3 regions of the Allobosea sp. GW821-FHT03A12 genome follow, and region 1 is predicted to be linked to each of the others. Evidence: riboswitches for the same ligand, from Rfam matches in the RefSeq annotation. Region 1 holds a riboswitch; each other region holds the start of a gene.

Region 1 (2,856 bases):
AGTTGAAGGCCTTGACCAGAGGCTTCGGCAGAGCGAGGCCGGAGGTCTCGATCAGAATGTGCTGCGGCGGGTTTTCCCGGTTCAGCAGCTTTTCCAGCGCCGGCACGAAATCGTCGGCGACGGTGCAGCAGATGCAGCCATTCGGCAGCTCAACGATGTCCTCCTGCGTGCAGCCCTCGATGCCGCAGCCGGCGATGAAGGAGCCGTCGAAGCCGAGATCGCCGAACTCGTTGACCAGGACGGCGAGGCGCTTGCCGCCGGCGTTCTCCAGGAGATGGCGGACGAGGGTGGTCTTACCGGCGCCGAGGAAGCCGGTGATGATCGTGCACGGCACCTTGCCGAGCGTCGTGGTCTGGGGAGCGTTCATTCGTTTGATCCTTGTGTGCGCGGCAGGGGAGGCACGCGCGCGACCACGCCCTTGCGGAACGAGACGGGTCTTTCCTTCCAGGGAACGATGCCGTTGGCGCTGGCGGCGAATTTCTCCGCCCCGCTGACGATCTCGTCGAGATGAAGACCGGCGTCGAGATCGCCGATCAGATAAGTCCATTTGCCGTCGGCTGCGAGCGCGATCGTGCAGGGCCGCTTGCAGACGGAGAGGCATTCGACCGGGACGACGGCAATGCCGCTGCCGGCCATGCGCTCGGAGAGCGCTGCCGCAAGGCCGATGCCGGGTTGGTCATAGCCTTCCGGCAGATCCTCGCGCTGGCGCCGGCAGGTGGTGCAGACATGGATGGTGCAGCCCGGCTGCTGCCGGGCCTCCATCGCGAGGGCGAGATCGCCTTCGAGCATGAGACGCCTCCTTGTTCTGGCGCGGCCGTTTCTGGCTGCGCGAGGCGTCAGGCCGCCGCGGCGACGGCGCTGCGGCGCGTGGCCCAAGGCCAGAGCACGCCGACGGCGAAGCCGGTGACGAGCCAGAGCGCGGCCTGGATGGCGAGCGAGAGCGCGGCGAAATGCGCGGCGATCTCGGCCGGCACCTTGCTCTCCGGCGCCGCCAGGTGCGGCGCGCCGATCAGATGTGGCAGCAGCAGCGCCAGCACGGCAAGCGCCCGCGCCCAGGAAGCCTCGACGCGCAGGAAGACAAAGAGCGCGCCGGCGGTGACGACCGCCGTCAGCAGCCACCAGAGCTGGCGGTGCTGCAGTTCGGCCGCGGCGGAGCCCGGCAATTCCGGCGCCAGCCCCATCGCCGGGGCGAGCCCGAAGGCGAGGAAGCCGCAGACGGCCCAGGCCAATGCCCGGCGCTGGTCGATCTGCTCGTTCGCGGCGATCATTCCGGCGAGCAGCAATGCGGCGAAGCCGATCGCGGTGCCGATCGTCACCAGGCTGGTGAAGGCGGTACGCTGGAGGCCGTCCTGCGGCTTCCATTCATGCTCACCGGTATGGTCCGCCCCGGCCTTCGGGTCGTTATGGGCGAGAATGATGCGGGCACCGTCAGAGAAGGCGGCCTTCATCGGTGCGCCCTGCGAGCGGAATGCGGCCTCATAGGTCTCGGCCTTGAGGATCAGCGGGGTGGTGGTGACGTGCTGGAGCGCCGAGATCAGCAGCCCAGCCAGAAGCCCGGCCAGGATGCTGACCGTGAGAACACGCGTGACCATGTGCTTTCCCTCAATGACAGGGGAAGGCGAGGCCGTGACGAGTGTCGTGCGCCGCGTTGTGGACAGTGGACGAGGCGGCGAAGCCGACGGTGTAGATCAGCACGAAGCCGAGGATCAGCGCGGCGGCGACGGCTTTCGCCCGCTCCGAAACGCTGGTCTGGCTGGTGACGGTTGCGGTGTTCATTGGCTCACTCCTGGCCACCCCACCGGCAGCCTGCTGGACGACATCGGACGACGGCAGGTCTCCTGGCTCACGGCTTGGTGTCCTGCTCCGCCTTCCCGGGAAACCCAGTGGCCGATGGCGCAGGACGCGCCGCTTACAGTTGCGGGGGCAGCCGCGGCCTTTCACCGCGTTCCCTTTTCACCTCGTTGTCGAGGCACCGTCAGCGACGATCATTAGCCATCCGGTAGGCACTGTGCAATGCAGTCTCGTCATTCTCGGCCGAAGCGTAGCGAAGAGCCGAGAATCTCCTGAAAGAGATGCTCGGGTCTGCGCCCGAGCATGACGCGGAGACCAGGACATGACCCTTCCTCTGCTCACTCTCGTCCTCGGCGGTGCCCGCTCCGGCAAGAGCCGCCATGCCGAGGCGCTGGTCGAGGCGCTGCCGGCGCCCTGGACCTATATCGCGACCGCGCAGGCTTATGACGACGAGATGCGCGCCCGCATCGCCGAGCACCGAGCCCGCCGCTCGCGCGACTGGCAGACCGTCGATGCGCCCGTCGCCCTGCCCGAGGCGATTCGCAATGCACGGGCCGGTCAGCCGATTCTCGTCGATTGCCTGACGCTGTGGCTGACCAATCTGCTGCTCGCCGAGCGCGACATCGCAATCGCGACCGGCGAGCTTATCGCCGCTTGCCGCGAGGCCAGCGCGCCTATCGTGCTGGTCTCGAACGAGGTCGGCCTCGGCATCGTGCCGGACAATGCGCTCGCCCGGCGCTTCCGCGACGAGGCCGGCCGCCTGCATCAGCGGCTTGCGGCGCAGGCCGGGCGCGTGGTCTTCATGGTCGCCGGATTGCCGATGCAGGTGAAGTGATGACGACCGAGGCCGAGGACGCCGCCCGCCACAAGGCGAAGATGGCAAAGCGCAAGGCGGTGCAGGACGCCGAGGTCGCCGGCAAGACGCTGGAAAAGGGCCTGCTGATCGTCAACACCGGTCCGGGCAAGGGCAAGTCGACCGCCGCCTTCGGCCTGATCCTGCGCGCGCTTGGCCATGGCTGGCGCATCGGCGTCGTCCAGTTCATCAAGGGCGCCTGGTCGACCGGC
Region 2 (2,856 bases), on a different contig from region 1:
TTCCACCTCGCCGCATCGTCTGCCTGACCGAGGAAACGGTCGAGACGCTCTATCTTCTCGGCGAGCAGGAGCGGATCGTCGGCGTCTCCGGCTATGCCGTCCGCCCGCCTGAGGTCAGGCGCGAGAAGCCGCGGGTCTCCGCCTTCACCTCGGCTGACGTTCCGAAGATCCTGGCCCTTGAACCGGATCTGGTCCTGACTTTCTCCGATCTTCAGGCCGGGATCGTCGCCGATCTCATCCGGGCCGGTCTTGCCGTGCACGCTTTCAACCACCGCGACATTGCCGGCATCCTGGCGATGATCCGTACATGCGGGGCACTGGTCGGCGTACCGGACAAGGCCGAGGCGCTCGTGCGTTCCTATGAGCGCCGGCTCGCGGACATCGCGGCCCGCGCGCCAGCATTGGACTGGCGGCCGAAGGTCTACTTCGAGGAATGGGACGAGCCGCTGATATCGGGCATCGGCTGGGTCTCCGAACTGATCAGGATCGCCGGCGGGATCGATGTCTTCGCGGACAGGGCGCGTGGGCAGGCGGCACGCGACAGGATCGTCGGCTCCGAGGAGGTAATCGCCGCTGCGCCGGATCTCATCCTTGCCTCCTGGTGCGGCAAGAAGGTCGTGCCGCAGCGCATCATGGATCGTCCCGGCTGGTCGGCGATTCCTGCTGTCGCCGATGGCCGGATCGTCGAGATCAAATCGCCGCTCATCCTCCAGCCCGGCCCGGCCGCGCTGACCGATGGGCTCGATGCGATCGTCCGCGCCATCCACAGCCTAGGTGGCGCTGCCGACGTAGCGGGTTGACGCCACAATCCCGCCATATAGGTTGACGCGCGTCGAGGTCTTCGGAGCGATCCGAAGCTAAGAGGGAATCCGGTGCGGCATTGATCGCCCAATCCGGAGCTGCCCCCGCAACTGTAAGCGGTGAGTTTTCGTCCCTGATGTCACTGGCGCCAAGCGCTGGGAAGACGGTCGAAAGCGTTGATCCGCGAGCCAGGAGACCTGCCCCGACGGCGTATTGATGTCGCGCGGGCGGGGTGTCCGGCGGATCGCAGCATGTCCGGCCGCGATTGCCGCCGTATCTGCCGCGCTTCCGAGCAGCCCTGTTCCGCACAGCGAGGGGCTGACGACGATGACCATGCACCTGGGACTGCGCTGCCGCCATTGGCGCCAGGCGAAGCCGGCGACGCTTGTGGCCGACAAGATGACTTGTAATGATATAACATATCATTCATAGCCGCGACATGCATGCTGCTATGCCTCTTTCCACGTGGGTGAATGCCGGTTCGCTCGACCCTCTCGCGCTTTATGCCAGCGCGATCGACAGTTCCGATTATGCGTCGCGCGTGGCGCCGCTCATCCGCCGCTTGACCTCGGATATCGGCGATCTCGTCGATGTCGGTGCGGGCGGCGGCCAGCTCGGTGCAGCCTTGCTCGGTCGCGCGAGCCATTGGACGGTGATCGAGCCGTCACCGGTGATGCAGGGGCGTCTCGCGCTCCGAGCCGAGCGGCCCCAGATCATCCCGCTCGGCTGGGATGATGAGCGCATTGTCTGCGAGCCCGCCGACACGGTCCTCGCGGCGACGATGCCGGGCTATTTCCATGATCCGCTCGCCTTCCTCGGGCGCTGCCGGCGCTGGGCACGCCGTCAGATCGTCTGGGTCGTGCCAGCACAGGCTGCTCCGAAAGGGCTCATCCTTGCCGCCTGCCTGCCGCGCGAATGGCATCGCGAGGACGAGACGCCGGGCATCGATCTGGTGCTGCCGCGGCTCGGCTCAGACCTGCCCGACCGCTCCGACGTGACGGACTGGACCTTTTCGCTCGAGCTGCCGGACCTCGCCGCCTTCGCGGCGTTCCAGGCCGACCGGTTGGGCTGGGCGCCTGACGACCCGCGCCGGCCCCAGCTTTTCGACCACCTCTACAAGCAGGCCGCGCCGACGCCGGCCGGCTTCCGCCTCTCCTGCCATCGCCGCTCGGCCATCCTCGTCTGGGACCTGACATGATCCGCCCGAATGCCCGCAAAGCCTGCCTGCTTGCCGCGACCTGCCTGACGGCAGCAGCGAGTGCCCCTGCCTTCGCCCAGACCGAGATCAAGCTCGACGAACTCGTCGTGACGGCGACCGGACGCCCCGAACCGCGCAGCAGCATTCCCGGCACTGTCCAGGTCATCGATTCCGCGCAGATCGAGCGCAGCCGGTCGCAGTCGCTGACTGACCTGCTGGCCGAGAATGCCGTCGGCTTTTTCAGCCAGTGGACGCCCGGTCAGACCTCGATCAACATCCGCGGCGGCACCACCGACGGGCAGGGCAAGGACTTCCGCAGCCAGGTGCTGGTGCTGATGAACGGCCGGCGCGCCGGCACGGCAAACCTGTCCAAGCTGTCGACGGCCGATGTCGAACGCATCGAGATCATCCGCGGCCCGTCCTCGGTCGTCTATGGCAGCCAGAACATCGGCGGCGTCATCAACATCCTCCTGAAGACCGGCCGCACCGCGCCGGGCACGATGATCGAAGGGGCAGGGGGCTCCTGGGGGCTCTTGCAAGGCAAGGCCCAGACCGGCGGGCTCTATGACAGCATCGATTATTACGCCGGCATCTCCGGCGGCTCCCGCGACGATTACCGCTCCGGCCGCGGCGGTTCGAAGATGGAGAACACCGGCTGGAAGCGCTTGGGCGTCGCCGGCGCGCTCGGCCTACAGATCAATCCCGACCACCGCATCGAGACGACGCTGCGCACCGACGGCATCTACGATGTCGGCTTCCGCGGCTCCGGCGCCAACACGATCAGCCAGGAGGATCGCTACAACAACTCCTTCGACGTCACCTATCGGGGACAGCTTCCCGGCGGACAGTATCGCTGG
Region 3 (2,856 bases), on a different contig from region 1:
CTCGTCGGAGGAGCGGATTCGGGCGTGGATCAAGAGGTCCGCGACGCTGTCGGCTTGGGCGATGCCGAATTGCACCGCGACGAGATAGAGGACCATGTCGATCACCGCGACGCCGCCTGAACAGGTGAGCCGGCGTCGGTCATGTACGAAGATCTCGGAGCGGACCTCCACCAGCGGAAAGGTCGCGGAGAAGGACGGCAGGTCGTCCCAGTGGACGGCGCAGCGATAGGTGTCGAGCAGGCCGGCGCGGGCCACCTGCCAGATGCCGGTCGAGATCGCGCCGATGATCGCGCCGCGGCTGTCGAGATCCCGCAACCACGCCCGCAAATGGCGCTCATTGTAGAGATGGCCGCCGATCCCGCCGCAGACGATGGCGATGTCGGCCTCGTCGTCATGCACGCCCGCCAGCAGCCTGTCGGGGACGATGCCGACATGGCTCGAGGCCGCCACGGTGTCCTGCAGCCCGTAGACGGTCCAGCTGTAGGCCTCGCGTCCCAGCGCCCGATTCGCCAGCCGGAGCGTGTCGACGACACTGGACAGGGCGAGCAGGGTGAAGTTCGGCAGCACGACAATGGCGACGCGGTATTCGCTCTGCATGCCTCACCCCTTGGCCTGGCCCTACCTTAGCAAGCCTTGAGGCGGTGGCCATCGCTGCAAGGCTGCGGACGGGCTTGACGGTGCAGCGCGGCCTTATAGGGTGGCCGCGATCGAGGTTCTCCGGATCGCATCCGGAGCTAAGAGGGAATTCGGTGAGGCGTATTCCGCCAAAGCCGAGGCTGCCCCCGCAACTGTAAGCGGCGAGCTCTCCGTCCATCGTCCACTGGCGCCGACAGCGCCGGGAAGGCCGGGCGGAAGCGGCACTGACCCGCGAGCCAGGAGACCTGCCCCGGTCGTCGAAGACGTCTTTCGGACGGGGTGTTCCGGAGCTGTGTGTCGATGGCGGCCATGCCTCCATCCATCCACGCCCCTGCGCAGCTCCCCGCCTGCCATCTCGGGGAGCGATGAGACCCATGTTCGTGAACACCGCCCGCGCTGTCGCGCAGAGCTTGACGGCTGCGCGCCGTCCCTTCTATCAGAAATGCAACATTGTTACATTCAAGGCTTGTCCCGTGCCGGCTACGCGATACATCACCCGCCTGCCGCTGGCGCCCGTCGCGGCGCTCCTCGGCACCCTAGTCGCGGGTGCCGCCTTGGCGGCGCCGACGCAATATCCGCTGACCCTGGAGAACTGCCGCGAGAGCGTGACCTTCGCCGCCCCGCCCAAGCGCGTCGTCGCGATCGGCCAGACCCAGACCGAGATCCTCTACGCGCTCGGTCTCGGCGACCGCGTCGTCGGCACCGCCGTCTGGTTTTCGCCGGTCGCCAAGCCCTATGAGGCGGTGAACGCCAGGGTGAAGCGCCTCGCCGACAACGATCCGAGCTTCGAGGCGGTGCTCGCCCAGGAGCCCGACCTCGTCACCGCGATGTTCGAATGGCATGTCGGGCCGAACGGAATCGTCGGCAAGCGCGACCAGTTCGCCAAGGTCAAGGTGCCAACTTACGTCTCGCCGACCGACTGCGTCGGCAAGGACAATTCCGGCGCCGGCGACGGCGTGCGCACCCAGATGTTCACGATGGAGCTGGTCTATCGCAACATCCGCGAGTTCGGGCAGATTTTCGACGTCTCCGATCGGGCCGATGCGCTGATTGCCGAGCTGAAGGCGCGCGAGGACAAGGCGGTGCAGGCTGTCGCCAGCCTCAAGGCCAGGGACGTGCCGGTCGTGGTCTGGTTCTCCAGCAAGGACATCAAGGGCGACGGCTTCATGGCCGGCAAGAACGGCGTGCCCGCCTATATCCTGTCGAAGCTCGGCGCCCGCAACATCATCACCACCAACGAGGAATGGCCGCTGGTCGGCTGGGAGAGCATCGCCGGCGCCAACCCGGCTGTGATCGTCACCGTGAAGATGGATCGCCGCCGCTTTCCGGCCGATGATATCGAGAAGAAGCTCGACTTCCTCAAGACCGACCCCGTCGCCAGCAAGCTCGACGCGGTCAGGAACAACCGCATCGTGATCCTGGATGTCGGCGCCACCCGCGCCGGGCTCGACACGGTCGACGGTATCGAGACGCTCGCCAAGGCGATCTCCGGCTTCGGCCTCTCTCCTTGAGCCACGCTGCCCACGGCCCGAACTGGCCGGCGCGGATCGCGATCGCGCTGGCCTCGCTCGTCGCGCTCACCGTTTCGGTGGCGCTGGCGGTGACGATCGGCGAGATGCGCATCCCGTTTGATACGGCGCTGCGCGCGCTCGGCAATGGGCTGTTCGATCTCGATTTCCCGGTCAGCGCGATCCAGCAGGGCGTGATCTTCGATTATCGCCTGAGCCGGGCGCTGATGGCGGGACTCGGCGGTGGCGCGCTGGCGCTCTCCGGCGCGATCCTGCAGGCTCTGCTGCGCAACCCGCTGGCGGAGCCCTATGTGCTCGGCATCTCCGCCGGCGCCTCGACCGGCGCCGTCGCGGTGCTGATCCTCGGCGTCGGCATCGGCGGCACGGCGTTGACGGTCTCGGCCGGCGCCTTCATCGGCTCCTGCGCCGCGCTCGCGGTCGTGGCGCTGCTGGCGACGGGGGCTGGCGGGGCGAGCGATCGCGTCATCCTCGCCGGCGTCGCGACCTCGCAGCTCTTCAACGCGGCGACGGCGACCATCGTCACGACCATGGCCAGCGCCGAGCAGGCACGCGGCGTGATGTTCTGGCTGCTGGGAAATTTCGGCGGCGTGCGCTGGCCCGATCTCTGGATCGCCGCGCCGGTCGCTTTCATCGGCTTCGGCATCTGCATGCTGCACGCCAAGGCGCTCGACGCCTTCGCTTTCGGTGTCGA

Evidence for each region. Region 1 has a riboswitch for cobalamin ahead of AC3WLC_RS22665 (CbtB domain-containing protein). Riboswitches for the same ligand answer to the same signal wherever they lie in the genome.
Region 2: another riboswitch for cobalamin. It lies ahead of AC3WLC_RS02530 (hypothetical protein); the one in region 1 lies ahead of AC3WLC_RS22665 (CbtB domain-containing protein).
Region 3: another riboswitch for cobalamin. It lies ahead of AC3WLC_RS10795 (ABC transporter substrate-binding protein); the one in region 1 lies ahead of AC3WLC_RS22665 (CbtB domain-containing protein).

Annotation. Positions count from the first base shown of each region.
Region 1 is NZ_JBYSVZ010000006.1:81,086-83,941, reverse strand. Features, by position in the region: gene cobW (cobalamin biosynthesis protein CobW) at 1-367, opposite strand, end outside; gene AC3WLC_RS22675 (DUF1636 family protein) at 364-789, opposite strand; gene AC3WLC_RS22670 (CbtA family protein) at 837-1,592, opposite strand; gene AC3WLC_RS22665 (CbtB domain-containing protein) at 1,603-1,776, opposite strand; cobalamin riboswitch at 1,812-1,991, opposite strand; gene cobU (bifunctional adenosylcobinamide kinase/adenosylcobinamide-phosphate guanylyltransferase) at 2,114-2,626, shown strand; gene cobO (cob(I)yrinic acid a,c-diamide adenosyltransferase) at 2,626-2,856, shown strand, end outside.
Region 2 is NZ_JBYSVZ010000001.1:529,496-532,351, forward strand. Features, by position in the region: gene AC3WLC_RS02525 (cobalamin-binding protein) at 1-800, shown strand, start outside; cobalamin riboswitch at 818-1,020, shown strand; gene AC3WLC_RS02530 (hypothetical protein) at 1,253-1,999, shown strand; gene AC3WLC_RS02535 (TonB-dependent receptor) at 1,996-2,856, shown strand, end outside.
Region 3 is NZ_JBYSVZ010000003.1:675,154-678,009, forward strand. Features, by position in the region: gene AC3WLC_RS10790 (GlxA family transcriptional regulator) at 1-597, opposite strand, end outside; cobalamin riboswitch at 694-903, shown strand; gene AC3WLC_RS10795 (ABC transporter substrate-binding protein) at 1,110-2,147, shown strand; gene AC3WLC_RS10800 (FecCD family ABC transporter permease) at 2,144-2,856, shown strand, end outside.